One region of the Vibrio sp. E150_011 genome, then DNA from elsewhere that is predicted to be linked to it. Evidence: predicted binding sites of a transcription regulator. Region 1 holds the regulator's gene; each other region holds the start of a gene.
The links. Region 1 encodes PurR, which represses purine synthesis genes. Its sites were predicted from a motif close to TNANGNAAACGTTTNCNTNA; they were not measured.
Positions count from the first base shown of each region.

Region 2: a site for PurR is predicted at 5,374-5,393, ahead of purT (formate-dependent phosphoribosylglycinamide formyltransferase). Genes of this name have one in related genera too.
Region 3: a site for PurR is predicted at 1,977-1,996, ahead of ACE1OE_RS21785 (NCS2 family permease). Genes of this name have one in related genera too.
Region 4: a site for PurR is predicted at 3,483-3,502, ahead of folD (bifunctional methylenetetrahydrofolate dehydrogenase/methenyltetrahydrofolate cyclohydrolase FolD). Genes of this name have one in related genera too.

Region 1 is NZ_JBHFOL010000019.1:995-9,085, forward strand. It holds gene elyC (envelope biogenesis factor ElyC) at 1-738, shown strand, start outside; gene torR (two-component system response regulator TorR) at 972-1,682, opposite strand; gene torD (molecular chaperone TorD) at 1,974-2,621, shown strand; gene purR (HTH-type transcriptional repressor PurR) at 2,969-3,979, shown strand; cyclic di-GMP riboswitch class I at 4,152-4,235, shown strand; gene ACE1OE_RS20810 (TfoX/Sxy family DNA transformation protein) at 4,349-4,939, shown strand; gene ACE1OE_RS20815 (TVP38/TMEM64 family protein) at 5,063-5,749, shown strand; gene ACE1OE_RS20820 (DUF2007 domain-containing protein) at 5,746-6,066, shown strand; gene ACE1OE_RS20825 (alpha/beta fold hydrolase) at 6,101-6,895, opposite strand; gene glgA (glycogen synthase GlgA) at 7,091-8,091, opposite strand, start outside.
Region 2 is NZ_JBHFOL010000009.1:96,347-104,437, forward strand. It holds gene pheT (phenylalanine--tRNA ligase subunit beta) at 1-1,453, shown strand, start outside; gene ihfA (integration host factor subunit alpha) at 1,958-2,251, shown strand; gene ACE1OE_RS14975 (RelA/SpoT domain-containing protein) at 2,333-3,109, opposite strand; gene ACE1OE_RS14980 (thiopurine S-methyltransferase) at 3,340-3,993, shown strand; gene purT (formate-dependent phosphoribosylglycinamide formyltransferase) at 4,140-5,315, opposite strand; gene cdd (cytidine deaminase) at 5,475-6,362, opposite strand; gene ACE1OE_RS14995 (CidB/LrgB family autolysis modulator) at 6,617-7,303, opposite strand; gene ACE1OE_RS15000 (CidA/LrgA family protein) at 7,303-7,668, opposite strand; gene sbcB (exodeoxyribonuclease I) at 7,818-8,091, opposite strand, start outside.
Region 3 is NZ_JBHFOL010000022.1:25,179-33,269, reverse strand. It holds gene spoT (bifunctional GTP diphosphokinase/guanosine-3',5'-bis pyrophosphate 3'-pyrophosphohydrolase) at 1-441, opposite strand, end outside; gene rpoZ (DNA-directed RNA polymerase subunit omega) at 488-760, opposite strand; gene gmk (guanylate kinase) at 1,119-1,745, opposite strand; gene ACE1OE_RS21785 (NCS2 family permease) at 2,153-3,523, shown strand; gene proX (glycine betaine/L-proline ABC transporter substrate-binding protein ProX) at 3,771-4,778, opposite strand; gene proW (glycine betaine/L-proline ABC transporter permease ProW) at 4,771-5,862, opposite strand; gene proV (glycine betaine/L-proline ABC transporter ATP-binding protein ProV) at 5,866-7,053, opposite strand; gene ACE1OE_RS21765 (YicC/YloC family endoribonuclease) at 7,609-8,091, opposite strand, start outside.
Region 4 is NZ_JBHFOL010000027.1:19,300-27,390, forward strand. It holds gene ACE1OE_RS23060 (SPFH domain-containing protein) at 1-894, shown strand, start outside; gene ACE1OE_RS23065 (NfeD family protein) at 891-1,343, shown strand; gene ACE1OE_RS23070 (hypothetical protein) at 1,403-1,726, opposite strand; gene ACE1OE_RS23075 (DEAD/DEAH box helicase) at 1,939-3,138, opposite strand; tRNA gene ACE1OE_RS23080 (tRNA-Arg) at 3,292-3,368, opposite strand; gene folD (bifunctional methylenetetrahydrofolate dehydrogenase/methenyltetrahydrofolate cyclohydrolase FolD) at 3,574-4,437, shown strand; gene ACE1OE_RS23090 (MBL fold metallo-hydrolase) at 4,902-5,927, shown strand; gene ACE1OE_RS23095 (HPr family phosphocarrier protein) at 6,218-6,469, shown strand; gene ACE1OE_RS23100 (lytic murein transglycosylase) at 6,559-7,536, opposite strand; gene ACE1OE_RS23105 (YcgL domain-containing protein) at 7,826-8,091, opposite strand, start outside.

The sequences.
Region 1 (8,091 bases):
CCTTTCTTACCGATCAACGAAACGATTGACTATGTCATGGTGCTCGGTGGGGGTCATACTGTTGATGATGACTTGCCTCCGACGTCGCAGCTTAGTCGAACCTCACTTATGAGGCTCAGCGAAGGCATACGAATTATGCGTATGTACCCTGGTGCAAAAATGATCCTCTCTGGATACGCAGGTGGCACCGATGTCAGCCACGCAAGAATGATGGCGAAGGTCGCACTGGGACTTGGTGTCGCTAAGTCCGAGATTATTTTGCTTGAAACCGCGAAAGACACCTGGGAAGAAGCGAGACAAGCCACCGCGTTTGTCAAAAACAGAAAATTGGTTCTTGTGACGTCAGCCAGTCATATGCAAAGAGCGATGTACGAGTTTGAATCTGCAGGCTTAGTACCCTACCCTGCGCCCACTAACTTTTTGGCCCAAAAAGATATTGAGCAAGCATGGCAAAAATATACCCCACAAGCTCGCTACCTCGAACAAACAGAGCGATACTGGCATGAAACCATGGGGCTGGCATGGCAAAGGTTACGTGACTGGGTTGCTAGCGAGGGAGTGTCGTCTACAGATGAGCTCACGCCTGAAAATAATCCACTTTCAACGTTAGAAGGTGACGACGATGCAACCGTTGTAGGAGAGAGTAACGTTGAGGGTGAACAGGGAAATGAAGGCATGCCAGTGGATACTAACTCTGACAAGGCGCTTAGCCCACCTGCAGAATCTGCTCAACCTTAGCTAGGGATAATATCATCTCGCTCTAATTGCTGTGGTTCTAAGTACGCTGGCGCTAAGTGCTCTGGTTCTAAGTGCACTGGATCTAAGTGCACTGGATCTAAGTACATTGATGTAAAAAGCCAGGCTGTGTTAAACGCCTGGCTTTTTTTACAATTGAGTACTGTTTTTTAATGATGAGACACGCTATTTTTTGTGAAAGAGTGCAACCTACATCGTTAAATTAAACGTAGTCGCTAGTCACCCGCAAACATATATCCTTCACCATGAACCGTGATGAATATTTGTGGGTTTTTCGGATCCGCTTCCATTTTAGTGCGCATACGTCGGATTAATACATCAATAGTGCGATCATTTGGCGCGTCAACTCGATGACTGATCATGTTCAAGATTCGCTCACGACTCAGAACTTGATTAGGGTAAGTAGATAACGCGACTAAAAGCTCATACTCGGCTTTTGTCAGTTTTACTGGTTCACCATTGCAACTTAATGAGCGGCGTTGTTTATCGAATAACCACTCCCCAAAGTGCACAACATGCTCGTTCTCGGCACTTTGCGATATTAAGGGCTGCTTACGAGCTTGGGCGATACGCCACAGTAAGTTTTTAACTCTGACCAATAATTCTCTTAATTCAAACGGTTTCGTTACATAGTCATCTGCGCCCATTTCTAGGCCAACGATCCGATCAATACTATCAGTACGACCTGTTACCAATATAATACCGATATCAGACTGGCTACGTAACTCTCGAGTTAACATCAGACCATCTTCACCAGGAAGATTGATATCAAGCATGACAAGGTCGACACTGGAAGACTGCAATACTTGTCGCATCTCTTCACCGCTTTCAGCCTCGCTTACTAAATAGCCTTCACTCTCAAAGTAACCAGACAACTTGCTACGCGTAACGACATCATCTTCAACTACTAATACGTGATAACTCATATTCACCGTTTCTATTCTATCTATGACCGAAGCCATTCTATTCATAATTAGTCACAATTCTAGCGGACATTACGGTATTGTGTAGAAAGTCGTGTTTTTATTGATTCAAGACAAGAACACTTTTTATCCACTATATGCAATCAGAACCTTGCCCATCTGGTGTCGCTTTAAAACCATCAACCGCTCTTTTATTCATTTATCTTCATAAACGTTCGATTTTTTTCATTATTGCCCTTACTGCTGTTCATTTTTATTGTCTAAAATAAGGGCAAGACTTTTGGAGAGAACAAGATGCAAGAATTGAAAGCATTTAATGAACAACGTGCAGAGATATACTGGTGGCTTTCTAGCCTATTTGCCAAAGAGCTTACTCAACAAGAACTGGATAAATATCACAGTGTCGAAATACGTTCTTTTTTGAGCGGTCTCGGTGAAAACCCATCACTCGAAGCGCCGATCAATACACTCATTGATGGCTTGAACCGATTACAGACTCGAGAAGACGCCCAACTTGAGCTATCCGCAGATTTTTGTGACCTATTTCTTAAATCAGATAAGCATGGCGCATTACCTTATGCCTCAATGTACATAGGTGAATCAGGTCTTCTCAATGATAAACCGGCTAATGACATGACCGAGCTGTTAAAAAAACACAATGTCGCCGTCTCTGAAGACTTAAATGAGCCAGCCGATCACCTCGCGATAGAGTTGGACTTTCTCGGCAACCTTATTATTCGTTCTAATGAACTGGAGTCCGAGGCGCACATCAACAACGCATTATTAGAGCAAGCTGATTACCTTAATCAGCACTTGATGACATGGCTGCCTCAATTCGAAAAAAAATGTAAAGAGTATGATGAATTTGGATTTTACGCCGCGGTAGCAACACTCCTCATTGCATTTTGTCAGTTAGACCTTAACTATTTAACTGCTGAGTAACCGATGCAGACACCGCTATCAATCAAGGTGGCGGTGTCACCCCGTATTAATTTTAATTTATCATCAAATTTGTCGGTTGAAACGTTGCTAGAGTCACCGACTAGCATTACAATCCGCCGTTTCAATGCGAAAACCAAATTTTAGTGCCCCATGCTTTCCTATCTTTAGCTATTATGTCCTTGTCAGGTGAATAGCTAACCCACAATTGGAATCCAATGTGTCACTAGGTTCACTTACTCGGTACGCATTCCATACACCAAAGCGCTTTTTTAATTAAACAAAGCTGCATTACCGCAACGACGTTTTTGCTGACCATACGCAAAAGCCGTTACTAATAGGATAAAGCTATGGCAACAATCAAAGATGTCGCCCGTCTAGCTGGCGTTTCAACTACTACTGTGTCTCACGTTATTAACAAAACACGTTTTGTTGCCGAAGCCACACAAGAAAAAGTCAACGCCGCCGTAGAAGAACTCAATTACGCGCCAAGCGCCGTTGCGCGAAGCTTAAAATGTAACTCAACGAAAACCATCGGTATGTTGGTTACACAATCAACGAACTTATTCTTCTCCGAGGTTATCGATGGCGTTGAAAGCTATTGCTATCGTCAAGGTTACACATTAATTCTGTGTAACACTGGTGGCGTGTATGAAAAGCAGAGAGATTACATTCGAATGCTAGCAGAGAAGCGCGTCGACGGTATTCTCGTCATGTGTTCAGATCTCACAGAAGAGCTTCTTAGCATGCTTGATCGTCACTCCGATATTCCTAAAGTGATCATGGACTGGGGTCCTGAGAGCTCGCAAGCAGATAAGATCATTGATAATTCGGAGGAAGGTGGTTATCTCGCCACAAAATACCTAATTGATAAAGGCCATACGGACATCGCATGTTTGAGCGGTCACCTAGAAAAAGCGGTGTGCCAAGAACGCATTATTGGTTACAAGCGTGCGCTATCAGAAGCCGGCATCGAAATGAAAGAAGACCGTATATTTGAAGGTAACTTTGAGTGTGACACAGCGGTCATCGCAGCGAATCGTATTGCCGCAATGGAAGAACGACCAAGCGCCGTGTTCTGCTTTAACGATACGATGGCGTTAGGCCTTATGAGTCGTTTACAACAACTCGGTTTGAACGTACCAGAAGATATCTCTGTGATTGGTTACGATAACATTGAGCTTGCTGAGTATTTTTCTCCACCACTGACGACGGTTCACCAACCGAAACGTCGTGTCGGAAAGAACGCCTTTGAGATTTTGCTAGAACGCATAAAAGATAAAGGTCATGACAAACGTATATTTGAGATGCACCCCGAGATAATTGAACGCCACTCTGTCAAAAACCTGACAACAAAATGACAAAGGCGCCTAGTTAGGCGCTTTTTTTTGATCTTGTTCCCAGATTTTAGACGCCTAATTGTTAGTTTATGTTACCTCTTAAGCACAAATACCCGCCTAATTTTTGAAGCAACGTCACACTTTAGTTATATCTCAATGCAGATTAACGCATTTTTTCTTTATTCTAACAAAGTCACGCACAGGGCAAACCATCTGAAAAGTTGGGACGCAAAGCCTCCGGCCTAAACCATTTATGGTAGGTAGCGGGGTTACCGATGGCAAAGGACACTGAATTCTTGTTTTTAATTTAACAAGGAATTGATGCCTGTTTGCTACACTCTCGGACCTGATTTTGGTGACACAATCAAATAACACCGAGAAAAGACAAATATGGACAATCCAATATTAAAAAATTCGATGCAGTTGTTCGCTCAACTTGGAAAAGTCAAATCCCGCTCTATGTTCGGTGGATTTGGCATTTTTGTTGACGATACGATGTTTGCATTAGCAGTGAACAGTAAATTACACATCAGAACTAACCCAACAACCGTCGCGACATTCAAGCAAAACGGCTTCAAGCCTTACGTTTATAAAAAACGTGGATTCCCAGTAGTGACAAAATATTTTGCCCTGCCTGAAGATAGCTGGAATGACAGTGAGTTGATATTGAACTATGCACGCTCAGCGTTGGATTACGCAAAAGATGAAAAAGTAAAACAATCTGACTGCAAACCAACCCGATTAAAAGATCTCCCGAATTTGCGTCTTGCAACAGAGCGCATGCTCAAAAAAGCGGGGATAGAATCGGTGAACTCACTTCAAGAGCATGGATCCGTTGAAGCCTTCAAGGCAATTCAAAAAACACACTCGACAAGTGTCGGTCTCGAATTACTTTGGGCGTTAGAAGGTGCGATTAATGGTACTCACTGGTCTGTGATTCCACAAGCCAAGCGCGACGAGCTAGCCAATCATATCAATTAGTACTTGTTCTCTCTTACTTATAAAAAAATCAGCCCATTAGCTGATTTTTTTTTATCTGTTTGAAAGTTAAATTCCGATGTTCGTGTCTTATACTAAAGATGCATTATCGACATGGAGTAGGACATGAGTAAAAAATTGTTATTGGGCTTAGGATTTGTTGCCGTTATTGTTTTTCTAGGCGTAGAGTTTGGACAATACCTGACGTTAGAAAATGCCAAGGCACAACAGGCAGCGCTTGCCACTTATATTGACAATAATTTTTTGGTTGCCGCGCTTACCTATTTCTTTCTGTATATCACCATCACCGCCTTCTCTGTCCCAGGCGCCGCTGTCGTCACTTTGTTGGGCGCCGCGTTATTTGGTTTTTGGGTGAGCTTATTGCTGGTCTCTTTTGCAAGTACTATTGGCGCTACGCTCGCTTTTCTTAGCAGTCGTTTTCTTCTACGTGATTGGGTACAAAAGCGGTTCGGCGGTAAACTGGCGACGATCAACAAGGGCGTTGAAAAGGATGGTGCTTTTTACCTTTTTTCTTTGAGACTCATCCCTATTTTCCCATTTTTTCTAATTAACCTACTCATGGGGCTAACCCCAATTCGCGTTTCAAAATACTATTTGGTTAGTCAACTTGGTATGCTACCGGGTACTGCGGTTTACCTTAATGCAGGCACCCAACTCGCCAGTATTGACAGTCTATCAGGCATAGTATCACCCGCTGTTCTCGCTTCCTTTGCATTGTTAGGGTTATTTCCTTTAATCACGAAATGGGCGATGGCTCGGTTTTCAAAATCACCCCAGGTACAGACTAAATGAAGATATACATAGGTAATAATCCTACCGAAACACATATCATGCAACAGCAACTGTTTGCCGAAGGGGTTCAGTGTGAGGTACGTGGCGAGGGGGTATTTGGATTGAGAGGCGAAGTGCCTTTTGATGAAAGCTCCCTACCTTACATCTGGTTACACGAAGTATCCCAAGAGGCGAAAGCTAAATCGTTAATCTTAGCGGTGCAACAACAAGAGAACAATCACGACCAAGCTAGCTGGCACTGCCCACAATGCAATGAGCTCAATGAAGCGCAGTTTGGAGCATGCTGGAACTGTCAGCACTTAGCACTCAGCGGTTAGCACTTAACCATCAATTAAAGTACTTAAGGTTATTTTACTGTACCGATTTAATAAACGCGATGGAGTGTTTATTAAATTCATCTGGTCTTTCGACATTACAGACATGCCCGCAGTTTTCAATTTCAAGCAAGCGGCTCGATTCATGCTCTGCTACCATTTCTTTTACTGGGTGGATGAACATATAGTCTTTATCCCCCATTAAATACAATGTTGGAATAGGAAGTTCTTTATCCTTGAAATAACGATGAAGTGGATTAACCTCTGTTGTTAGCGTGTACCATCTCTTAAATTCTTTCTGGCACAGCTTCTTCGCTTCTCGCACAAATAAAAGACGAGATTCTTTTTGTCCACGCTGAGGCATAACAATATAGGCGAATAAGCGATATAACCACATATAAGGGATAATATGCTTACTCCAGTTCCCTAGGTTCACAAGCAACTGTGAGCGGGTATTAAACCGTGTTACAGCGCCCCCTAACACCATAGAACGAACTCGAGGTGAGGCCAGTTCAGCAATATTACGGACGATAATTGTGCCAAGTGACATACCAACAAAGTGTGCCGATTGAATTTTAAGGTGATCGAGCACTTTAAGAATATCAATAGTCACACTTTTAAACGTGTAGCCACTTGCCATAATATCTTTAATCAACTCGTTTGACTTACCATGCCCACGTAGATCGACAAACAGCAGATTAAAGTGCTCTCTGTAGGCTCTGATTTGTTTAAACCAAATCGAGGAACTTCCACCCGCACCATGTACAAACACCACCCACTCTTTGCTCGTAGGATGCGCGTAAGTTTTATGAAACAGTAGATTCTCTGACATAGGATCTTTTAGGTAATGGCGATGAGCATTACGGTATCACAATTCACGGAACGGCTGTTAAAAACTGCACATAATTTATTTGAAAATTATTTCGAAGTGTTAACCAGCTAGAGCGGTCCTTGACAAAAGCAACGGAAAAAATAGGCAGGAAATAAAAAAGGCGACCTAAGGTCGCCTTTTCGAGTTGGAACGAAATTAATGTTGATGCAGCGCTATCTCATACATTTTATTGTATTCTTTTGCTGACTCTAACCAACTGAAGTCGCGACGCATCGCTCTTAGTTGGATATTATGCATTTCATCTGGTTGTTGTAGATAAAAAAGCAGCGCCCTTTGCAACACAATAAGCAACGCATCATGACACGGCTCTTCGAAACCAAAGCCAGTAGCTTCTGATGGGTTATCATCAAAATCAATCACTGTATCTTTGAGTCCACCAACCTTACGAATGATAGGCAAGGTGCCGTAGGCCATACTGTACAACTGGTTTAGCCCACAAGCCTCAAACTCAGATGGCATCAAGAAGAAATCCGAACCCGCTTCTACGAGATGAGCAAAGCGATTGCTATAGGCTTCTACAAATGCCAATTTGTCTGGATACTCGGCGGCAACATCACGTAAATGGGACGCAATCTGAGACTCACCCGTTCCAATAATAACCATCTGCACATCGTTTTTGAGAAACTTCTCTAAGATAGGCAGGATATAATGAAACCCTTTTTGGTGGGTCAGACGACATACCATCCCGACCATAGGAACATTAGTCTCAGGCAGGTTCAGCTCTTGTTGTAATAACGTTTTGGACGCGAGTTTACCTTTTAGCATACTCGCTAATTCGGCTTCATAGCTAACCGGTAAGAACTCATCGTTCCTCGGATCCCACTCCGAATAATCACAACCATTTACGATACCGTGTAGGTCTTTGGCACGATGAACAAAATCATCGACTAGACCATGAGAACCCAGAGGGGTAACCAGCTCGGCAGCGTAATTTGGGCTAACCGCGTTCACTTTGTCGGCAAACGCAATGCCAGCTCGCAACATACTGACCCAACCTTCACCGTATTGCAGGAACTCCATGCCGGAAAGATTAAGTTCAGGGATAATTTCTAGTTGGCTATAAGAAAAAATACCTTTGAATATTGCATTGTGAACGGTCAGAACTGACTTCACATCCTTGAAACGGTCATCGCTAC
Region 2 (8,091 bases), on a different contig from region 1:
TGTGACTACTGAAACAACTGACGTACTTCTTGAAGCGGCATTCTTCGCACCGGACCACATCCGTGGTCGCGCACGTGCTTACGGCCTTCACACAGATTCTTCTCTACGTTTCGAACGTGGTGTTGATTCAACACTTCAAGCAGCCGCTATGGAGCGTGCAACACAGCTTCTCGTTGAAATCTGTGGTGGTGAAGTTGCGCCAGTAAACGGCAGCGAATCTGACGCTGATCTTCCTAAAGCAAACGTCGTTGCTCTACGTCGCGCTAAGCTAGACAGCCTACTAGGTCACGAAATCCCATCTACAGACGTAGTGGAAATTCTTACTCGCCTAGGTTGTGAAGTTACTGTTGTTGAAGATACAGAAAGCACAGACGCAGGTTGGACGGCAACGTCTCCATCTTGGCGTTTTGATATCGCAATCGAGCAAGACCTAATTGAAGAAGTAGGTCGTATCTACGGTTACGATAACATTCCAAACCAAGCGCCTAAAGCGGCACTTAAAATGAATGACCACAAAGAAGCTAACCAACCGCTTAAGCGCGTTCGTGACCTTCTTGTCGACCGTGGCTACCACGAAGCCATCACATACAGCTTCGTAGAACCAGAACAGCAAAAGCTTGTTGTACCTGGTGTTGAGCCGCTAATCCTGCCATTCCCAATCTCTGCGGATATGTCAGCAATGCGTCTTGGCCTAATCCAAGGTCTTCTAAACACCGTTGTTCACAACCAGAAGCGTCAACAGTCTCGCGTTCGTCTATTCGAATCAGGCCTACGTTTCATCCCTGAAGCAACCGCTGAAAACGGCATGCGCCAAGAAATGATGCTTGCGGGCGTTATCTCTGGTACGCGTGGCGAAGAGCACTGGGACATGGCAACGAACACTGTCGATTTCTTCGATCTTAAAGGTGACCTAGAAGCCGTTCTTGAGCTTTCAGCGAACGAAAAAGCATACAGCTTTAAAGCCGCTAAGCACCCAGCACTTCATCCAGGTCAAACTGCGGCGATCGTTGTAGACGCTGGTCTCGAAACTGAGAAAGAAGTGGGTATCATTGGTACTGTTCACCCAGAACTAGAGCGTAAGTTTGGGCTTAACGGCCGTACTATCGTATTCGAAATCGAATGGGCAGCTATTAACACTCGCGTGCTTCCAGAAGCCGTCGCAGTATCTAAGTTCCCTGCAAACCGTCGTGATATCGCACTGGTTGTCGATGAAGCTGTTGCTTCTGGCGACATCGTTGAAGCGTGTATCGCTGCTGGTGGTGAGTTCTTAACAGACGCCAAGCTATTCGACGTATACGTTGGTAAAGGTGTAGAAGAAGGTAAGAAGAGCCTAGCTATCGCACTTAGCCTACAGTCTGTAGAGCGCACACTTGAAGATGCAGACATCGCTGGATCAGTCGATGCTATCGTCGCCTCTGTTGCTGATAAGTTCAGCGCGGTATTACGCGACTAATCTGACGTTCCAATGATAAGACTAAGGCGAGCGATATGAAGCTCGCCTTTTTTGTATCTAAAAGAAATAATCAACCTGAAATTCTAGTCTGCAACCGGATATTTTGTCCAGTTCCAGAGTGGGAATTAAACGTGTTTCATATCCGATATTTAGCCGCAACTCTCTGTTTTTGCTTGTTATTTCTGTAAAAAATGTGTGCTGGATTAAGGTTTTTGTATTTAGTGGGGTATCCCTTTTATTCTTTTTTAATGGGTTTTAATGGCGTTTAATGTTGGTTTTTTTGTTTATTTTCCTTTGTATTGGATGATTGTATCGAAATAGGGGTAAGTGCTTGGTTGTGTAAGATAAAATCCTGACATTTCCATGAAATAAAAAAGTTGGCGAAAATCATAAGGTTGACTTACACTTTTCACAGTTAGGCTGTTATGTTGTTGATTGGTCGAACTAAATATGTGTTGTTGCGTTCGTAACAGCTAGGTATGAAATAGCTTTGAGGGGAGTTTTATGGCGCTCACAAAAGCCGATTTGGCTGAGAACCTGTTTGAGAAACTCGGGTTTAGTAAACGGGATGCCAAGGAAACGGTAGAAGTATTTTTTGAAGAAGTCAGAAAATCACTCGAAAATGGCGAGCAGGTAAAGCTGTCTGGTTTCGGTAATTTTGATCTTCGAGACAAAAACGAACGTCCAGGTCGCAACCCTAAGACTGGAGAAGATATCCCTATCTCCGCTAGACGTGTCGTGACGTTTCGTCCAGGACAAAAACTGAAGGCTCGTGTTGAAAACATCAAACTAGATTAATATTTGATTGTTACGAAAAGACCACGCAATGCGTGGTCTTTTTGTTTCTGGTGATGATGTTATTACTGTCATTAAGCGTAATTACGCGGCTTGAATATGCGTAGTGATATAAGGTTGCCATGCATTTTGATACAGCTCCATGGATTGGCGGCGTAGGCTAGTAATTTGAGCCGTTTCAATGTCGTTCAAAGAACGATTGTGTGTAGCTGCATTTCGCTCAATACCTTGAATAATTTCATAAAGGTCATGTTCTGGTCCGTTCTTAACATCTGCAATGGCTTTTAAGTGCAGCTGAACCTCCGCGACAATACCCGTTTTAGGAAGTTGTACTAAAAGATTAAGGTCTCTATAGCCGGATGGGTTAGGGGACTTAAATCGATTCTTCACTCTAACGACCTTAGCCTCTCGGCTGAGGGCTTCAAATGCACTGACCAATGAAGATACATCATTTGCGACGATGGTCGCTCGAGCCAAATCGGTAATTTGGTTTACTTCACCGTTTAACTCAGTATTGATTTTTTCCAGAGCGCGCTCTGACGATTTAACACCTGAAAATTGTGCGTCAGTTTGAGTCAGTAATGCTGTGCTTTTACACAACGATTCTAACTCATGTTGAGCCTGATGGGCTTTGCTGTACAACACATCAAAATCCGCATGCGGTTGCGCGACATCGGTATCGACAGGGTTAATACCATAAAGGCCACTGAGACTATGTTTAAAGTTCGATGGACTTATTTGGTTTTGTTCTTGGTTCCCTTTTGTCTGGTTAGAGTTGGATTCATCAAGCGGAGCCGCAAATGCTGGTGCGCGGCTGAGTACCAACAGCGTTAGTGCTGCGGCACGGAAAAACATGCTCATGCTCTCTCCTGGTTACGTTACAAAAACGGTGTAAAAAAAGTGCTATAACGTTTGGAGTAGTGCTAACTATGATATGGGGACAGTTATTTGGTTACCAAGTCAGTTGTTAAGGTCTTTAAGCAAATTGTGATGCCTGTCTCATAGAAATAATACCCCAGCTAGACATGACTTTTTGTCCTCAATCTGTAAACTCTACGTTAACCATTATCCACACCTAAAATGAATCTAAAATGAACGACTTTGAGCTTTGGCACAATAAATGGGCAGCAAACAAAATTGGTTTTCATCTTGAGGATGTGAACCCACTTTTGATAGAACATTGGCCAGTATTAGAACCGACCCGTGAGCAATCTGTATTTGTGCCATTGTGCGGTAAGTCAGAAGATTTGGTTTGGTTGGCGCAGCGTCACGATAACGTACAAGGAGTTGAGTTAAGCCAAATAGCGGTCCGCTCTTTTTTTGCGGAACACTTTTATACGCCACTCGTCACAACACTTAACCATCAATTTGAGCTGTATCAGTTTGATGAGCTTAATATTTATGTCGGGGATTTTTTTACAGCGCCAATAGAAAGTGTTGATTTGATTTACGATCGGGCGGCGTTAATTGCCATGCCTGCGGATATGCGCTTGCTTTACATCGATAAACTCAAGCAGGTGCTTAAACCGGGCGGTCGGATTTTGCTGGTGACTTTGGATTATATTCAAGACGAAATGGCTGGACCGCCATATAGCGTGCCGCAACTAGAAGTCGAAAACTATTTCGATAACGGTTTTCGTGTGACGCGTTTAGCAAGAGACGAAGCGGATAGTGAACACCGAAGGATTAAACAAGGGCTGAGTCATTTCTGTGAGGATGTGTGGCTAATTGAGTCGTTAAAATAGTCTGATCAGTGGTTAGTTTGGATATGATAATGAGAGATAGCGGCTATTTGGGCTACTATCTCTCTGCATTCATGTTTCAGGTTGGTGGAAAGCAGCGGGGGCGACAATCGTACAGTATGTAACAACCGTGCATACCGCTAATTAGGTTAGTAAACCACTTTCACGTGCTTCGCACTGTCAATCGCATCATCGATAGCGCTTTCAATCGACTTACGGCGAGTCAGAGAAACGCCTAGTCGGCGTCGACCATCAATATCAGGCTTACCAAATAAACGAACTTGTGTTTGAGGCATTGAAACCGCCTCAGATACACCGGTAAAACGAATGTTATCTGATGTGCCTTGCCCAAGAATTACTGCAGAAGCCGATGGGCCATACTGTGCGATGTGATTGATAGGCATGCCTGTGAATGCGCGCACATGAAGTGCAAACTCTGACATTTCTTGTGAAATGAGCGTCACTAAGCCAGTGTCATGTGGGCGAGGAGAGACTTCGTTAAAAATGACTTTATCTCCCTTTACAAATAATTCAACACCAAACAAACCATAACCACCAAGCGCATTAACCACTTGTTCAGCGGTATATTCAGCGGCTTTAGTCGCGTTTTCAGACATCACTTGTGGTTGCCACGATTCACGATAATCACCATCTTCTTGACGGTGCCCAATAGGCGCACAAAAAGACACACCGTCCACGGCACGGACAGTGAGTAGAGTGATCTCATAATCAAAATCGATGAAACCTTCTACGATGACACGTCCTGCACCAGTGCGTCCACCTTCTTGGGCATACGTCCAGGCGTTATCGATATCGTCTTGATTTTTAATGATACTTTGGCCTTTGCCTGAAGAACTCATTACGGGTTTTACGACGCAAGGGATACCAACGTATTCTACGGCGCTTACGAAGTCTTCGTAGCTGTCGGCAAAGCGATAAGGAGAGGTATTAAGGCCGAGCTCTTCCGCGGCAAGTCGACGAATACCTTCGCGGTTCATCGTCAACTTGGTGGCGTTTGCCGTTGGCACAACATTTAGCCCTTGAGCTTCAAGTTCCACCAGCTTTTCTGTGGCGATAGCTTCAATTTCTGGGACGACAAAATCAGGTTTTTCTTTTGTGATGATCGCTTCAAGTGCATCACCGTCTAGCATGTCGAGTACATAGCTGCGATGAGCAACTTGCATGGCTGGTGCGTTAGGATATCGATCGCACGCAATGACCTCTAATCCGAGACGCTGACATTCAATAGCGACTTCTTTACCAAGCTCGCCTGAGCCCAGTAATAACACTCGGGTAGCATTTTCATTCGTTGCGGTACCAAACATATTAGATCCTTGTGTATAAATCAGGAAAATTCCGGTGAATAATACTGATTTATACAGAAAAAGCAATCGTTTGCGCGCGTGTTTTATGCCGTAATTAAGAGAATCACTTTGAGTTGGGAAGGCAGACGTGCTTCAGCTTGGAAGCACGTTATTTATTGCTTAAATAGTAGCGTATTCGACCTGAATGTCTGGATTAATGGCTTCTAGCGTAGCTTGAGTGTCTGCTAGGTGGCTAATTTTGCCGTCAGCCATCTCAACCAAAGCAACGAGACTAATATCATTCAACGATTGTTTCGCCAATAATAGCTGAGCAAGTGCAACCTGTAGCGGCGGTAAACTAGGGTTAAACGCCGCATTTTCGGCATAAGCACCTTGAAATAAACGACCATCGTTCATCTTGATAGCAACGCCGCTAAGATTATTAGTATAAGGTGCATGGCTACGGTTCAATGCGTCAACGGCTTGCTTCATTAACAGACTGACATTGCTAATATCTTTACCGTGAGAAAGAGGCGTCATTAAACCATCAGTGATCCCTAAGTCCCCAGGACCAAATGCTTCAGGTAAGTATTGCTGTAATGTCATTTCGTCGCGTTCAGGCAACTGAACGACGAGCTGTTGGGCGGTGGTCAATTCATTCATAAATTGGCGGCAGTGCCCACAAGGACTGAAGTTAATGGTGATGTCTTTGACGCCTTGCTCACCTTTCATCCAAGCGTGACTTATCGCCGATTGCTCTGCGTGAACCGTTTGACCGAGCTGAGCACCAAGGAACTCCATATTGGCACCAAAATAGAGCTTACCAGACGTACCTCGAACAATTGCACCAACAAAGAACTCAGAAATAGGGGCATAGGAATATGCCGCTGCAAAAGGGAGCAACGCCAGGCGCAGCTCATTATCGGCAAGCCCTGAAAGAGAAAGCAGCGTTTCAAATTGGCTAGGGCTAAGCGTCGCATCGAATTGTTCATGGGTGACAATAGGTTCTAAGTACTGCTTAATGATTGCTGGCGCTTCATTGAGTACAGAGTCAAAACGATCTGTCATTCGTGTTCCCTTTATTTTCTATAAGTGTTTTTATTTATTCTATGTAACTTTATTATCACTTATATCGATCTGTGTCACAATTAATGGTGCAACAATGATTCATTTTGCATAATTAGAGTGATATCACGCAATGCTCGTTTGTTGGTGCATCAAGATGCGCAGCAACGATCTAGCAAGATACCTAGCTCAACCAGAACAGTAAGTGAGCCAAAATCGTAATTGCGCTCAGATAGTGACGTAATCACCATACTCGCTTAGCCCAAAACGTGATTTAACCAGAGAGCGAAGGCAAAAAACGAAGGTGCTAACACTGAGGTTATTATCCCACAAATAACCAAGGCCAATGAACTAAAAGCGGCATCTCTTGGATCTTTTTCGGCGCATGTTGCGGTTCCAAGTGCGTGGGAAACGGTGCCCATAGTCAGTCCTTTTGCAATCGGGTGTGTGACGCCGAGCAATTGATATAAAGGGTAAGCCAAGATCGCACCAAATAAGCCGACCAATAAAACAAGTATAGCGGCGATCGCAGGCTCACCACCTAAATGACTTGAGACTTCCATTGCGATTGGTGTAGTAACGGATTTACCTAATAAGCTCGCGACTAATTGCATGTCAGCACCTAGCCAAACCGCAATAACGGACGCGGTAAACATAGAGCCTACACTGCCTACCCCACAAGCTAAGATAATGATGCGCCAATTTGCGCGAATTTGTGGCAGTTGTTCATACAAAGGGTAGGCTAGGGCAACCACGGCTGGTTGCAATAGATAACTTATCCATTCGTTGTCTTGATAGTAAGTGTCGAAGGGCACATTAAAAATTAGCAATGTTGGAATAAGGATGGCGATACTTATCAATAATGGGTTGAACAGCGGGTTTTTGACTTTTTGTCCAATAAATCGAGCGATAAAGAACACGATAATTGTCGCGAATATCCACATTATTTATTCCCCTTTTTAAGAAATCTGTCTAAAAATACAGATAGACAAACGAGGACGATCATGGTGCCGCCGACTGCACTTGCAAGGATTGGAAGTGCATTATCGATAAGCGTATCGAAATGGTTCATTAACCCCACGCTAACGGGAACAAACAAAAGGATCATATAGCGTATAAAAGCGTGCGCACCCGGTTGAACGGCTTTGACGGGAAGAATCCCCGTCGCCATTAATGTAAAGAGTAACAGCATGCCGAAAACACTGCCCGGGATAGAGACATCGAGCAGGCTTTGGATCGTATTACCGGCAAACAAAGCGGCAAAAATTAAGGCAAAAGATAAGATGTAGTGAAGCACAGTTTTTATCATGACATTCTCTTCGACGGCGCTGGGCAAACAACAAATCACGTTATGCCCAATTTGAAAGTGGAAATGAATGAGTTGTAAAGGCTAACGTAAACGCTTTGGTAGCAATTGTTTTCCCTTCAGACTCATGTTTAGCAAGAAGGGAAGGACGCTCAAGACGTTAATTTTTCAACGTAGCGGTACACCGATTTCAATACGGTGAGTTTCTTCTCATCAGATTCGTTTTCCATCACCAGATTTTCTAGGTTGAACATATATTTTTCAATCCGGCTCTCGAAAAATTCTCGACAGTGGCCGGCCCACTTTTGTTGCTCGGTTTCATCAAGCGTCCAAGGATAATGTCGAGCACGATACCTAAACAGTAAAGGTTCAATTCTTGTATCACTAAAGCTGATGTCTAGCGCTGAAAGGTTGTTAGGGTCGGTC
Region 3 (8,091 bases), on a different contig from region 1:
TAACGTACGCATATTGTGGGTGCGGTCACTCAGCTTAATTAGAATCACGCGGATGTCTTGAACCATTGCCAGAACCATTTTACGGAAGTTCTCAGCTTGGGCTTCTTTACGATCGCGGAATTTAAGCTTGTCGAGTTTGGATACGCCATCGACGAGTTCGGCAACAGTGGTACCGAATTGTTCTTCTAGCTCTTCTTTGGTGACTTCAGTGTCTTCAATTACATCATGCAATAACGCTGCTTGCAGTGTCTCAATATCCAAACGCATTTCAGCGAGGATCCGAGCAACCGCGACAGGGTGAATGATGTAAGGTTCTCCGCTTGAGCGGGTCTGCCCTTCATGGGCATCTCTTGCTACCACATAAGATTGACGCAGAGCCTCAAGGTGAGGCTCTGTTAGATATTCTTGGGCAACGTCTTTAAGGCTATCGAATAGGTACAAATTGTAGGCCCGAAAGTCGATGGAACACGAGTAAACTCGGTCCGAATTAACGGTTGTGAGCGATGCTGCTAACCGCGGCTAGTTCAGCGGCTTCTTGCTCTTGCTGTTCTTGACGCTCACGTGCATCAAGTACATCTTTAGTGATCAAGCCTTCTTCGATTTCGCGTAGTGCGATAACCGTTGGCTTATCATTTTCTTCTGGCACTAATGCGTCTTTACCACCGATTTGCATTTGACGTGCGCGGCGAGACGAAATAAGAACTAGGTCGAAGCGGTTACCAACTTTTTCAACAGCGTCTTGAACAGTTACGCGTGCCATAAGAACTCCAATAATTAACTAAATTTTAGATGACGAGAAAGTATACAGCCTATTGGGATTGGATGCTAGATCACAAATGATCCCAATAGAGCCTGACGACCGCCTGTTTACTACTAGTCTCGTCGGTTAACCAGTATGCATGTTTACCAGTATTGTCTGTTTAGTGACATTGTCGTACAGCAATAACGTCTGTACAGCTATATCGCCTGTACAACAACATCACCTGCACAACAGTAGCGTCTGTGTAACAGTATATAGGTAAATACGGCCGTTATAGTAAGGTCATTTGCTTTTTACTGCATTTTGTCAGGAAATCACCACAAAATACGTAGAAACAATGACGAAAACACGCTTATCTCTACTGCTCAGAAAGCAGTGCGACGAGCATGCCTTTGTATTTGATGGTTTGCTTATCTTGTTTTAGGCGCTCAGCGCGTAAGATCGCTTTGAAATCAATCAGCGCGACATCAAAGTCATCGTTGATAATGACATAGTCATATTCGTCATAGTGAGATATCTCAGACTTAGCTTCGCTCATGCGCTTAGCGATGATCTCGTCGCTGTCTTGACCACGAACGTTAAGACGACGTTCCAGCTCACCGTTGGACGGTGGCAAAATGAAGACACTTTTTGCTTCCGGCATCTGCGCGCGGATTTGGCGAGCGCCTTGCCAATCGATATCTAAGAAGACATCAATGCCCTTATTTAGGGTTTCTTCAATCCATAGTCGAGACGTTCCATAGTAGTTACCGAATACCTCGGCGTACTCAAAGAAAGCATCTTGAGCGATCAGCGACTCAAACTCTGTTTTTTCAACAAAATGATAATGCACGCCATCCTCTTCACCAGGTCGCACGCTACGAGTGGTATGCGATACCGACACTTTCATAGCATACGTAGGATTGGTTTCTAGCATCGCTGAAATCAAGCTTGATTTACCTGCGCCGCTTGGTGCGGATACGATGTATAAAGTGCCTTTGCCCATAGGTACGAGTCCATAGTTCTGGATTGAAAACGAGAAACGCGCAGTGATAGGCGTTTCATTAACGAAACATAATACTGACTGAGACTGTTGAAAAATCAGTCAGAAAAATGGAGGCGAAGAGTAGCACAATTTGACTATTTTCGACAAGTCACAGGGCTTGACCTGGAAAAATAATAAAAGAGGGCATCGAACATAAAAAATGCTCGGCGGTCCGTGTCGTGATTGCAATGTAGTGGCAAACGTTTGCTTATTTATCAAGGTGTTGTTTTTAAAGCGATAAAAAATATTCACAAATGGCACGAAATTCATTGAAATATTCACACGGTCGATTAAAATCCGCGCCAACTTTTCCAAGTTCAATGACTGAACTTGGCGACTTTTCCTAATCCAAATAAGCAGGTTTTATCGTGAGTGTCGACGTGGCTAGTAAACCATCAGCGAAAACTTCTTTTATCGAATCTACATTTAAAGTTTCTGAGCGCAAGTCTACCGTTGGCACAGAGGTGTATGCGGGCTTCATTACTTTCCTTGCCATGAGTTATATCCTCGCGGTCAACCCTGCCATTCTTGGTGACATCCCTGGCATGGACCGTGGTTCCGTCTTTACCGCTACGGCACTCGCTGCTGGTATTGCGACACTTATTATGGGCTTTTTTGGTAATTACCCAGTGATGCTTGCTCCAGGTATGAGCATGAACGGCTTCTTTAAAGGGATGCTATTAAGTGGCTCGGTGGCATTGGTGTGGCATGAGGCGCTACTCGGCATCTTCTTCTCTGGCATTATTTACTTGATCCTGTCGATGACCCGAATTCGCAAAGCAATGATTGAATCGATACCAGAGGATCTTAAGCTCGCTATTACGGTTTCTCTCGGTCTCTTTATTGCTTTCTTGGGCCTAAAGAATGCAGGCATTATCGTCTCTAATCCTATTATTCTGGTGGGCATGGGGGACATCCTTGACCCTAAAGTCATCATTGCGTACATCAGTATTTTTATTGCGCTAGGCTGCATGGTCAGAGACATCAAGCTGGCGACGTTCATCTCTTTCATTTCTGCCATTGTATTAACGGTATTGGCCGATACGTTCATGGGTACATCAAATGCCCCAATCCCAGAGCAGCTCGTGTCGATGCCACCAAGTATGGCCGGGAGCTTTGGCGCGATCTTCGATATCTCAGGTTTAACGGCCGAGAAGATGTTTGACCTATTGTTTATCGTGATTATCTTTTTGATCGTCGATTTCTTTGATGGACTAAGCACGATTGTTGGTGTCGGTAAAGATGCCGGCATCATTGATAAAGATGGCAAGGTGCCGAACGCACGCTCTGCACTGGTAGCAGATGCTGGTGGCACGGTGATTGGTTCTGTTCTGGGTACGACCTCTATTACTGCGTTCTCTGAATCTGGTATTGCGTCATCGCAAGGGGCAAGAACGGGCTTAGCCGCTGTGGTTGTGGCAGGACTATTCTTCTTATCGTTGTTTTTGTACCCAATATTCTCGGTCTTCTCTGCTGCGATGGTCGCGCCAGCAATGGTGGTGGTCGGTATCTATATGATTGGTCGCCTTGGGCAGATAGATTGGGAAAAGAAAGAGTCTCGCATTGCCGCGTTTTTCACCATCATGTTCACCGTACTGAGTTTTTCTCCAGCTAACGGTATGGCAATGGGCTTTATCAGTTACGCGTTTACGATGGTCGTTGCGGGCAAGGGTAAGGAAGTGCACCCCGTGATTTATGTGCTGTGTGCGCTGTTTGGGACGTATCTGGTTCTGCTGTAATTAGAGAGACGATATCGCGGTGATGTGTTGTGTCGCTTATTGCTTTGGCTTGCAACGATAGCTTACAACGTCAGGTTATAGCGATAAGCATAAGCATAAGCATAAGCGTATTGCACGAACTCCAATCGTTGAGTTACCAACGATTGGAGTGCTTACATTTTCTAGGGTGGTATTTATCTCATAGTGGCTGTAATAAGGTTTTAATAAGATTATATCGCCTTATCTGGACCATACCGCGCCACTAAGATTACATTGACGCTTTTTTAGCTTCGGCAACCCAAGAGTCAAACAGGCCTTGGTTAGCTTTGATCCAGCCATTCACATGCGATTCAATATCAGCAGTGCTGTTTTTACCTTGGCTCATCATCATATTTTGAGCACTCACATCATTGATGTTCAGCTTAATGATTTCAAACAACTTAGCGGCAGAAGGGTTTTGTTCAGCAAATGCCTTGTTGGCAATGATGCTCATAGAATTCATCTCAAAGCCGTAGTTCTTGCCGTTAGATAACGTCGTATCAACGCCTTTACGCTCACCAGGCAATGCCGAAAACGGCACTTCTAACCAAACTACATCTTCATTCGGGACCAATACGCCACTTACCCAGTATGGTGTCCATGTGTAGTAAAGGATCGGCTCACCGTTCTTATAGCGTGAGATAGTATCGGCAATAATCGCGGCGTAGTTACCTTGATTGTGGCTCACGGTGTCTCGTAATTTATAAGCAGACAACTGTTCTTCAATGACAAGCTCACAACCCCAGCCTGGGTTACAGCCTGTTAAATCGGCTTTGCCATCGCCATCAGCATCAAATAACTTGGCGATTTTTGGGTCGCTTAATTGACCAATATTGGTAATGCCGTACTGCTCTGCCGTTTTTTTATCGATTAAGTAACCCTGCGCAGCACCACTGACGTATTGCCCTTTGCGATAGAATTTGTCATCACCACCAGATTGGCTGTATTTGTCTGCATGAAGTGGGAACCAACCAACGGCAAGGAAGGTCGCGTCGCCTTTTGCAATAGAGGTGTAGCCCACATTGTAGTCGACTTCTTTTGTTTCCTTCACATCGTAGCCTAGAGCCTCAAGTGCACGGCTAACAATCAGTGTTTGAAAGGTTTCTTCTGCAACCGTTGATTGAAGTGGTTGAATGCTAACGCCGTCGCCGGGCAGCTTCTCAGCCCAAACATTTGTCGATAACACGAGTGCAGACGCCACGCTGGCAGTTAGGGTTTTCTTCCATGAATTATTCATTTTCATTTCTCCGTAAATTTAATGTTGGCTCACTTTTCCGAGTGAACATTTTGAACAAGATAGAAACAGGACCGGTGTGGTACCAACGTAGTTTGGTATTGCCAGCGTTGACCCCAAGAACCTGAGTGATTCGGTCAAGCAAGATTGCGAGAATGACAATGCCCAACCCGCCAACCGCGGCAAGCCCCATGTCTAAACGGCCAATCCCACGCAGTACCATCTGACCTAGACCGCCAACCGCAATCATAGAGGCAATAACCACCATCGAAAGCGACAGCATTAAGGTTTGGTTCACGCCAGCCATAATGGTTGGCAGTGCGAGTGGCAGCTGGATGCGATACAGCATCTGCTTTTTACTGGCGCCGAACGAATGTCCGGCTTCGATCAATTCTTCAGGCACTTGTTGAATACCCAGAATCGTAAGGCGCACGACCGGCGGCAGAGCAAAAATAATGGTCACCACGACCCCCGGCACATTACCAATACCAAACAACATCACGATGGGTACTAGGTAAACAAAGGCTGGAGTGGTTTGCATTGCATCAAGAATCGGGCGAATAAACTTCGCAGCGGTTTGGCTCCTGGCTAACCATATCCCCAAGGGGAGTCCGATCAACAAGCAAAAGAACACCGATGTCATCACCAATGAAAGGGTCACCATCGCCTCTGACCAGGCGCCAATAAGGCCGATAAACACAAAAGACACCGCCGTTGCGAGACCAAGCCTTAGATTCGAAAACTGCCATGCTAATAAGAATAAGATGATCAACATGAAGGGCGCAGGTGTTGAAACGAGCGCGGTTTCAAATGAACTTAGGATAAAATCGATCGGGATACGAATCGCTTGAAACAGAGGGCGGCCATTTTCTACTAGCCAATTGAGCCCAGACTCAACCCAGTTATCAACGGGCAGCACGGCTTTCTCGAATGGGTTGAGAAGGTCAAAGGGCACGGTATCAACGGTTTCACTGTTTAGCCAATCCGTTGAGCTTGATGCGTCGCTGGCTTGCCCCCAAGGATCAGAAGCCGCTTGTTGAGGCACCGGTTGTGACCATGGATCGGTATTAGTTTGGTCTGATGACATCATTTATCCCTTATCTAACGTCTGAAGAAGTCGTGATTTCGTCACAACGCCAAAATAGTTTCCGCTGTCATCGACCACCGGTACCGAGTAAGGCACGCTGGCCACCAACCCTAATATCTCATTGATTGGTTGGTTAGGTTGAAGCGTGATGCCTTGGTCGATCTGAGCACTGACCAAGGTTCGCTTTTCCTTGTGCGCTTGACGCAACGAATCGATCGATACAATGCCCGAGTAGTGGCTCGTTTTTTCGACGACGATGCCATAATCTCGATCGTTATCCATTAGGATTTGTAAGGCAGAAGCGGGCCCATCATGTTCAGACTTTTTGAAGACTGCAGCAGGTTGTTTGCGGGCAATGTCTTTGGCTGTCAGGACATTGGCCACGTTAACGCCGCGGAAGAAGGCTTCCACATAATCGTTAGCAGGGTTATTGAGAATGTCATCTGGCGTTCCGACCTGCACAACCTCCCCGTTTTGCATGATGGCAATTCGATCGCCAATGCGCATGGCTTCATCGAGATCGTGGGAGATAAAGACAATGGTACGTTTATCGTCATTTTGCAGACGAATGAGTTCGTCTTGCATCTCGGTTCTAATTAACGGGTCTAAGGCGGAAAACGCCTCATCCATTAAGAGAATATCTGGGTCACAGGCAAGCGCTCTTGCCAAACCAACACGCTGCTTCATGCCACCGGAAAGCTCATCGGGGTAAGACTCAGAATACGGCTCCAACCCCACGCGCTCTAATGCACCCAAAGCGCTTGCACGGCGTTTATCTAATTCAATACCGGCGAGTTCTAATCCAAATGCCGCATTTTCAATCACGGTCATGTGAGGCATGAGGGCAAAATTTTGAAAAACCATGGAGATGTTATTGCGGCGCACCTGACGAAGCTCATCCTCTGAGATGTGTGCGATGTCTTTGCCTTTGAGGAAAACGTTGCCTCGAGTGGGTTCGATGAGGCGATTGAGCAGGCGTACGAGTGTCGATTTTCCAGAGCCAGACAGCCCCATAATAACAAAAATCTCGCCTTCTTTAATGCTGAGAGAAACGTCGTTAACCCCGATGGTTAAGCCCGTTTTTTCGAAAACTTTCTCTTTGTCGGCACCCTCATCAATCATTGAAAATGCGCGGTCAGTGTCTTCTCCAAACACTTTGTACAGTCCCTTAACTTCCAGTATGGGATCCATGTTGTCAATCCTTTTTAGATGTAGCTTATAGCCAAACGATTAGTACTCTAAGTAATATTAATTTTATTATCAAGCGCTATCCATTACTTTCATTGAATGTTCTTCAATGTGTAAAAATAAAATAATAGCCATAAATTGGCTTAAACATCTGATTGTTAGGTGTTTAAATTGGTGTTCAACAAGGAGGGTAAAACATGGCGCTGTTGTTTTTATATTGATGATGAATAACCGATACTATTGCCATGACATATTCCTGACATTGATAAGAGGTAAATGATTCGAGTACGAAGTAAATTGCATGGGCTGGAAAATATAGAGAATGACTAAGGTGTGCTTGACGCATTTTGGTTATATTTTGCCGATGGGGCGTTGATGGGTAACCATACCGTGAAGTGAAGTGAAGTGAAGTGAAGTGTTGAGATGGCGTTAACGGTAGGGCGGCTTTAAGTCTAGAAAGCAAAAAGACCAGTAGCGTAACTACTGGTCTTTTGATAAAAGGTTGTTAGAGGTAAACCTAACGAAAGTAGGGCGCCCTACTTCATTAAAGCGTCAACGTTATTCAATGTTTTGGATCTGCTCACGCATTTGTTCAATCAAGACTTTAAGTTCTACGCCAGAGGCGGTGATGTCGGTGCTGATAGACTTAGACGCAAGCGTGTTGGACTCACGGTTGAACTCTTGCATCATAAAATCGAGACGACGACCACAAGCGCCCCCTTTTTTCATGATAGACGTGGTTTCTTTGACGTGAGAATCAAGGCGATCGAGCTCTTCTGCTACATCTGATTTTTGCGCAAGAAGAATCAGCTCTTGCTCGACGCGGCCAGTCTCTAGTTCAATCTTAGCGTCTTCAAATTTGCCTAATAGGCGCTCGCGTTGCCATTCAATGATCTCAGGCATGCGCGCGCGAACCTTGACGACTTCATCGGTGATGGCTTCTAAACGAGCGTCGATGAGCGCTTTCATGTTGTTGCCTTCGCTTGCGCGGGCTTCAATAAAGTCAACGAGTGCTGCTTCAAAACCGACCAGTAGTTCTTT
Region 4 (8,091 bases), on a different contig from region 1:
CTGGTCGCGATCGTATTTTTGGTCGCAGGTGTCAAAACGGTTTCCCAAGGTGATAACTGGACCGTAGAGCGGTTTGGGCGCTACACCCACACCTTAAAGCCAGGCCTAAACCTCATTATCCCGTTCGTAGACTCCATCGGTAATAAGGTCAACATGATGGAACGCGTGTTGGACATTCCTCCACAAGAGGTCATCAGTAAAGACAACGCTAACGTGGTCATTGATGCGGTTTGTTTTGTCCAAGTTATTGATGCACCTAAGGCCGCTTATGAGATAACCGATCTCGAGCATGCCATCCGTAACCTCACCCTGACGAATATGCGTACGGTTCTTGGCTCGATGGAGCTTGATGAAATGCTCAGCCAGCGCGACTCTATTAATACCAAGTTACTGGCTATTGTTGATGACGCAACAAACTCATGGGGCGTCAAAGTCACTCGTATTGAAATTCGTGATGTACAGCCACCAGCCGATCTTACCGCTGCAATGAATGCCCAGATGAAAGCAGAACGTAATAAACGCGCCGAAGTACTTGAGGCTGAAGGGGTAAGACAAGCTCAAATTTTAAGAGCCGAAGGCCACAAGCAGTCTGATATTTTGAAAGCTGAAGGTGAAAAGCAATCCGCTATACTTCAAGCAGAAGCGCGAGAAAGAGCAGCAGAAGCGGAAGCTAAAGCGACGGAGATGGTTTCAAACGCGATTGCGCAAGGTGATATGCAGGCAATTAATTACTTTATTGCCCAAGGCTACACCGATGCGATCAAATCAATCGGTCAAGCTGAGAATGGTAAAATCATTATGTTACCGCTTGAAGCCACTGGCTTGATGGGCTCGGTTGCTGGCATCGCTGAAATGTTTAATCAATCAAAAGCCGATAACAAGGATAACGCGTGATTGAATTACTAAACCAAGTTAACTACTGGCACTGGCTCGCTTTCGGGCTCTTGTTGCTGTGTGGTGAGCTACTTGGCACTGCTGGATACCTATTGTGGCTTGGCATTTCTGCCATGCTCGTTGGTATCCTTGTCGCCTTCTTACCGATCAGTTGGCAACTCCAATGGGTGAGCTTTGGTGTCTTTTCTCTGGTGCTCACTTGGTTGTGGTGGCGTAAGCAACATAAAACCGATCGTCATTCAGACAACAGCCGAGACCTTAATCAAAAAGACAAACAATTGATTGGTCAAACCGCAGTATTAGATCAAGATATTGCCAAAGGGAAGTGCCGAATTAGACTCGGAGATACCTCTTGGAGCGCATACAGTGACGAACCTATCGCCTCAGGGTCATTGGTGCGCGTCATTGATGTTGATGGCATCACATTATTAATTGAAAAAGCCGAATAGCCCTACCGTCAAATAAATAATGGCAGCAATGCTATCTTAAGCAGCGTTCAAGACGCTGCTTATTTCTTTTCTCTTGCCTGAAAATCAAACACCTTTCCCTTGGCGATTAAGGCATTGAGCGTGCGACCAAGACAGCTATTCTTGGTCGTTTTATTGTGCGCACTCACCAACCCCTTCCGATCAATTTTCATCACCTGCTTACCATCCATACTTCGATAAAATACGACTCGGTTTTGGTCTTGATACTCAGCAAATAACGTTATAGCTCCATTGCGATAAGGCTGACCAACTTCACACACCACCACATCAGGGAAATCTGGAAAGGCTTCACCGTAGCAGTGCGGCCCCAAAAATAACAAACCCAATAAGCACCACTTTCTCACATCGCTCTCCACTATTACACGCCACAATTATCCATCGCTATTAGACTAGTAAACTGTTATTAGATTAGTAAAATTTGTTCGAGAGTTGGCGGAACAAACGAAAAAAAACCTCTAATCAGCGATCAGAGGTTTTTCGTTGTCTATACAGTGATGTCTTTAATGTACTTTCATGTACAAACTGCCTAATACGTATTATCGATGACTACCCGAGATTAGCGGTTATCGTCGTTATTGCGCTTATGCTTAGGTACATAGTTAAGAATGGATACCGGTACGGGGTGACGCGGCTCAAACCCTTCTATTTCGACACGCTCTAATAAGTGCCCTAGACGGCTTTCAATCATGCACAGATTCTTAAAGTTATCTCTCGATACCAGTGACAACGCTTCACCAGCCGCTTCGGCACGGCCTGTACGACCGATACGGTGAACGTATTCATCGGCAGGGAATGGCAAATCGTAGTTGATAACAATCGGCAGGTTTTCGATATCGATACCACGCGCCGCCACACCCGTCGAAACCAAATACTGAATATCACCGGCCTTAAAGTCTTCAATGAGCTTTTGGCGTACTTTTTGGTTACGCCCACTATGGAAGGCTTCTGCGGCAATGCCACGCTTCTCTAATTGACTCACCAATTTCGCGGCACCATGCTTGGTTTCGATAAAAATCAGCGCTTGCGACCAGCTGTTTTCCGTCAACAAATGGCTTAGCAATGACGATTTGATGTCTTTATCCACCGTCACAATCCATTGCTTGATGTTACCTTTAGATGCGCTGTGTTTGGCAATACTGATCTCTGACGGATTATCAATCGCGCTTCGTGCAAGCTCGCGTACCGGATTAGACAGTGTGGCTGAGAATAATAAGGTTTGCGCGTTTTCAGGAACACGAGCGATGATCTTATTAATGGCTTCAATAAAGCCCATATCAAGCATCTTATCGGCTTCATCTAACACCAAGCATTCAACTTCATCCAGGTGTATTGCATGTTGTCCATATAAGTCGAGCAAACGACCCGGTGTCGCCACAACAATGTCGACACCCTCAATTAACGCTTGTTTCTGCGGAGCATAATCCACGCCGCCATACATCGCCATAGACTTAAGAGACAGCTCTTGACCGTAGGTTTCAATGCTTTGATGAACCTGCTGAGCAAGCTCACGTGTAGGCGTCAATATCAACGCTCGAGCGCGCTTTTTACGCTGTGTCTCACCACGGCTCAGTTTTTCTAAAATCGGCAGGACAAAGCTCGCCGTTTTACCGGTACCGGTTTGCGCCGCTGCAAGAAGGTTATCGCCATTTAAAATGATAGGAATGGCTTTAGTCTGAATCGTGGTTGGCTTGTCATAACCCACCTTTTCAATCGCATTCAGTAGTGGGGTACTGAGCCCAAGCTTGGTAAACGGCATAAAAGAGTCTCTCATAGTGTCGATGACGCGCTAACAATAACGCGTGATGAATGACGCGCAATAAGATGGTGATAGTGTAGCAGATACATTATATATCGTAGAAAAAGCAAAACCCCTGATAACTCAATGAGCTATCAGGGGTTTCTAAATAGTTGGCGCGCCCTGTAGGATTCGAACCTACGACCACATCCTTAGAAGGGACGTGCTCTATCCAGCTGAGCTAAGGGCGCGCTACAGGGAAAGGATTATACGAGATGAACTCGGTAAATCAATGGCTTTCTTACTCTTTGTGATTCAAATGCCCAAAAAAAGCACAACCTGTAGGTGGAAGATGAGATTTTAAACGAAGCAAACGTTTGCTTTCTGGCTTTTGAAATACTTTTCTGGGACAATGCACACAAAAATAACAGCCAATTAACTTTCTCAAGGAAAATTATGACTGCTCAAAACATCGATGGGAAACTGATCTCTCAAACTGTCCGCTCTGAAGTCGCAGCTCGAGTTAAAGCTCGTACAGACGCAGGCCTAAGAGCGCCCGGCCTAGCGGTTGTCCTTGTGGGTGAAGATCCTGCTTCTCAAGTTTACGTGGGAAGCAAACGCCGAGCTTGTGAAGAAGTCGGATTTGTCTCGAAATCTTTTGATCTTCCTGCAACCGCGAAGCAAGAAGAATTATTAGCCTTGATTGATACGCTAAATAACGACCCAGAAGTCGACGGTATTTTGGTGCAGTTACCACTTCCTGCTGGCATTGATGACACTCGCGTCCTAGAGCGTATTATCCCAGAGAAAGACGTAGACGGCTTCCACCCATACAATGTCGGCCGCCTAGCACAACGTATGCCTAAGCTTCGCTCTTGCACACCAAAAGGCATCATCACCCTATTGGATCGCTACAATATCCAAATGCGTGGCAAACATGCCGTTGTGGTTGGTGCATCGAATATTGTTGGTCGCCCAATGACCCTTGAACTATTACTTGCAGGCTGTACCACAACCACATGTCATCGCTTCACTAAAGATCTAGAAGGGCATGTTCGTCAGGCTGATATTGTTGTGGTTGCCGTTGGTAAGCCTAACTTTATTCCAGGTAACTGGATCAAAAAAGGGGCCGTCGTGGTCGATGTCGGTATCAATCGCATGGACGATGGCAAACTTGTCGGCGATGTCGAATACGACGTGGCTAGAACAAACGCGAGCTTTATCACGCCGGTACCAGGTGGTGTGGGTCCGATGACTGTCGCTAGCCTGATTGAGAATACAATGATCGCTTGTGAGCAGTTCCACACCAGTAAAAAATAGCCAAGCGTTGTACTAATAAAGTAAAAAAGAGTGCGGGTTATTATACTACCTAAGACCTGCACTCTCTTGAGCAATGCTCAGCACTCACTTCCTCCCCCCCCCTGAAAACCTATCTATTCCTCTTTTCATGCTCATCGCGCTCCTACCAACATGCGAAACCCCATTTCACACCAAATTCATTAACCTAAGCTTTTTTTGCTCAAGAAGATAAAGCTCAGTACCTAATGCAAACCATAATCAGTGCTGTGAATATAATCCGTGTGGCGAATCAATAATAAAGCCGTGTTAACGCCATAAGAACACAAATTCAATCACCGACGGGATGAGCTCTTTCCCTGTATTCATAGCGGCATTTATTTCAATCTGGTCATTTTATCTACATATTTGTTTCGCTGTAGTCACATCTAAATGTCACCAAGCCATACAACACTAAGGATGTTACTTTAATTAATAGGACATCACGTATGCCTGCTTTTATGTCACAAAGCGTGAAAGCGTTTTTGTTTTCTAGTGATTCGAAACCGAGTCGATTCACGAACACTGAAACGCTCTATACCCCTACATTTAAAGACAAAGTCACTACCCTACGTTCTTACCTGAATATCGATAACCTTCTCAATATCCATGCGCCCAATATTCCAGTAGACTCCCTTTCCCAACACGACATTGACCAAGAGAAACAAGACTGTGTCTTTCGGCTCGGCCACTCAACCGTATTGATGAAGCTAGACGGGAAAATCTTGTTAACAGACCCAGTAATGACTGAGCGAGCTTCCCCACTCGATTGGGCTGGTCCCAAGCGATGCCATGCATTGCCTATTTCTATCGCGGATCTTCCAACCATCGACATCTGCATGATTAGCCACGATCATTATGATCACTTAGACAAATCAACGATCAAACAAATTCACCACAAGGTCACCCGCTTTATTGTGCCTGCGCGAGTAGGCCGACACCTCCTCGAATGGGGCGTGCCATCATATAAGGTGACTGAATTTAACTGGTGGCAATCACACACCATAGGCACTATCCGTTTTGTTTTTGCTCCGGCCCAGCATTTTTCTGGTCGGTCGTACAAAGCGCGAGACACCTCGCTATGGGGGAGTTGGATCATTCAAGCATCAGGCGCAAATATTTATTTCAGTGGCGACTCTGGCTACTTTAGCGGCTTCAAAGACATTGGCGATCGGTTTGGCCCCTTTGACCTTACCCTCATGGAAACCGGTGCCTATGACGAAAAGTGGGCGAGTATCCATATGTTTCCAGAGCAAAGTGTACAGGCACATTTGGATGTCAAAGGTCGCTACATGCTACCCATCCACAACTCAACCTTCGACTTGTCTTACCACGCCTGGAATGAACCACTTAAACGCGCCCAACAAGCAGCTAAACGACAAGGCGTTAACATGATTTGTCCGAAGATTGGCGCTAAGATCGTCCTATCCGAGTTAGGGGTAACCCCAACACCCGGGACGTGGTGGGAATCGTAATCTTACTCATCGCCCATCATGAGGTTTCACCAAAAGATAAGTTCAAGTTAGCCGTGATAGTTCACAGTGAACGGCATGACTCTACGTGGTGTATGGCATTCGGTCATAGCCTATGGCGTATAACATAAGATAGTACTTATAAATCAAAGCAATAATTCAAATTGACTCTCAATTTTCACGTCGGGAATGTTTGACAATTGCCATCTTTTACCTTGGTCACGGTATTGCGCTTTGTACATAGTTAACACTAGGGCAAATAGGAATACTCATTCAATAACGAGGAAAAAGGTATGTTCAAGAAAAGCGCCGTCATTACCGCAGAAAGCGGACTTCATACACGTCCAGCCGCTATGTTTGTTAAAGAAGCAAAGAAATATGTCGAAGAGGTGGAGATTGTCTCCAAAGGAAAAACCGCAACCGCCAAAAATCTATTTAAGATCCAAACCTTAGAATTGGTTAAAGGCACAGAAGTGACCGTCCAATCATCCAACCGACAAGCCGTTGATGAACTGACGCGGTTTTTAGAAGGTGTCACTGGCTAGTAAGCTAGTACCAACTCTATCGTTTACCGCCAATAAAAAAGGTCTTAATGTCATGGTGACCTTAAGACCTTATTCGCTAGCTTACAGGTTTAATCCATTGCGATTCGATCAGCGAGATGACTGACGGCAAGTGCAAAATAGTACGAACGATTCCACTTCATTAACACGTTGTAGTTGTTGTACACCAAGTATACTCGCCCGTTTTCTTCATCCGGCATAATTAGCCAAGCTTTCACATCTTCATCAAGTTGAGGTAATGGCTGCCCGTCATAGCGTGTCACACCTAATTTACTCCACTCTTGAAGATACTTACCCTTTTTTGCTTCTCGTCCTTGAAGATCTGGAGAAATACCATGCGGAACCTTAACCTGGCGCCCCCAAGTATAATCGTCATTCCACCCCGATTGCGCAAGGTAGTTAGCCGTTGAGGCGAAAACATCCGCTTCCGTATTCCAAATATCTTTCTTTCCGTCACCATTACCGTCAGCGGCAAAGCTAAGGAATGAACTTGGCATAAACTGACTCTGGCCCATGGCACCCGCCCACGATCCTTTCATCTTGTCAGGCGCAATGTGACCTTCCTCAAGAATGGTTAACGCTGCTAAGGCTTCTTTACGGAAGAACGCCTCACGACGCCCCTCATACGCCAGTGTTGAGAGTGCATCAATGACGCGATAATTTCCTGTGTAAGTGCCGAAATTACTTTCAACCCCCCAAAGCGCAACGATAAACCGTGACTGGACGCCGTATTCATCAGCCACTGCTTTCAACTCTGAGTAGTACTTACTATGTAATTCTTTGGCCTTCTTCACTTTCCAGTCAGGAACCGCGCGAGGAATATATTCATCAAGCGTGAGTTTTTTCTCTGGTTGATTGCGATCGGCCGTAACGGCTCTTGGTTTGAATTCAACGCCTTTAAAGGCCTCGGTGAGTATCTGATCTGAGATGCCAAGTGATTTAGCTTCTTGCTTCAAGCCCTCAACATAGTCTTCAAAACTTTCCTTTTCTGACGCTAGGACGCTCGCTGATAAGCTTACCCCTAACACAACTGACAACATTCTCTTCAAAGTGCCCTCCCCAGAGCGTCTTCACTTCTTCCTGACGTTTGGCTTTTCACAAACCTATTGGTTCTAAAACCTGATTATCAGCCCCTGCTTTCATAAACAAATGCTTGGTACTCATGGTTCTAGTTTTAGTATTTTCTGCTGTTTGTATTTACTTTCGATGACGGGTTGTTGAGTCTTTATCTTCTCGGTCACCGTTATCTTTTTGGTCCCGGCAACGTTCTTGGTTACCGCTATCGCCTCCGTGGCCAGCATAATGGATGCCGATCTGATCCTGTTAAACCAATATCATCTATTTGTTTTTTGCTTTCTGAGCTTTGTATTGCTCCAGTAGGTTCTCTTTTGGTGGCGGCACTTGTAAGAAAAAACCATCTTCGACAAGCGCTTTTTTTACTTTTTCAATATCAACCTGCGCTAGCGTGCGGCCATCCAACTTTACAACCATAACAAGTGTTGGTCTTCCGAACATTTCCAGTAGAGCGTCAGGAACCTGTGAAAAGTCATCTTTTTTGGTGATGTAGAGGTAAGCCCCTTCTTTTTTAGCACTTTTATAAATTG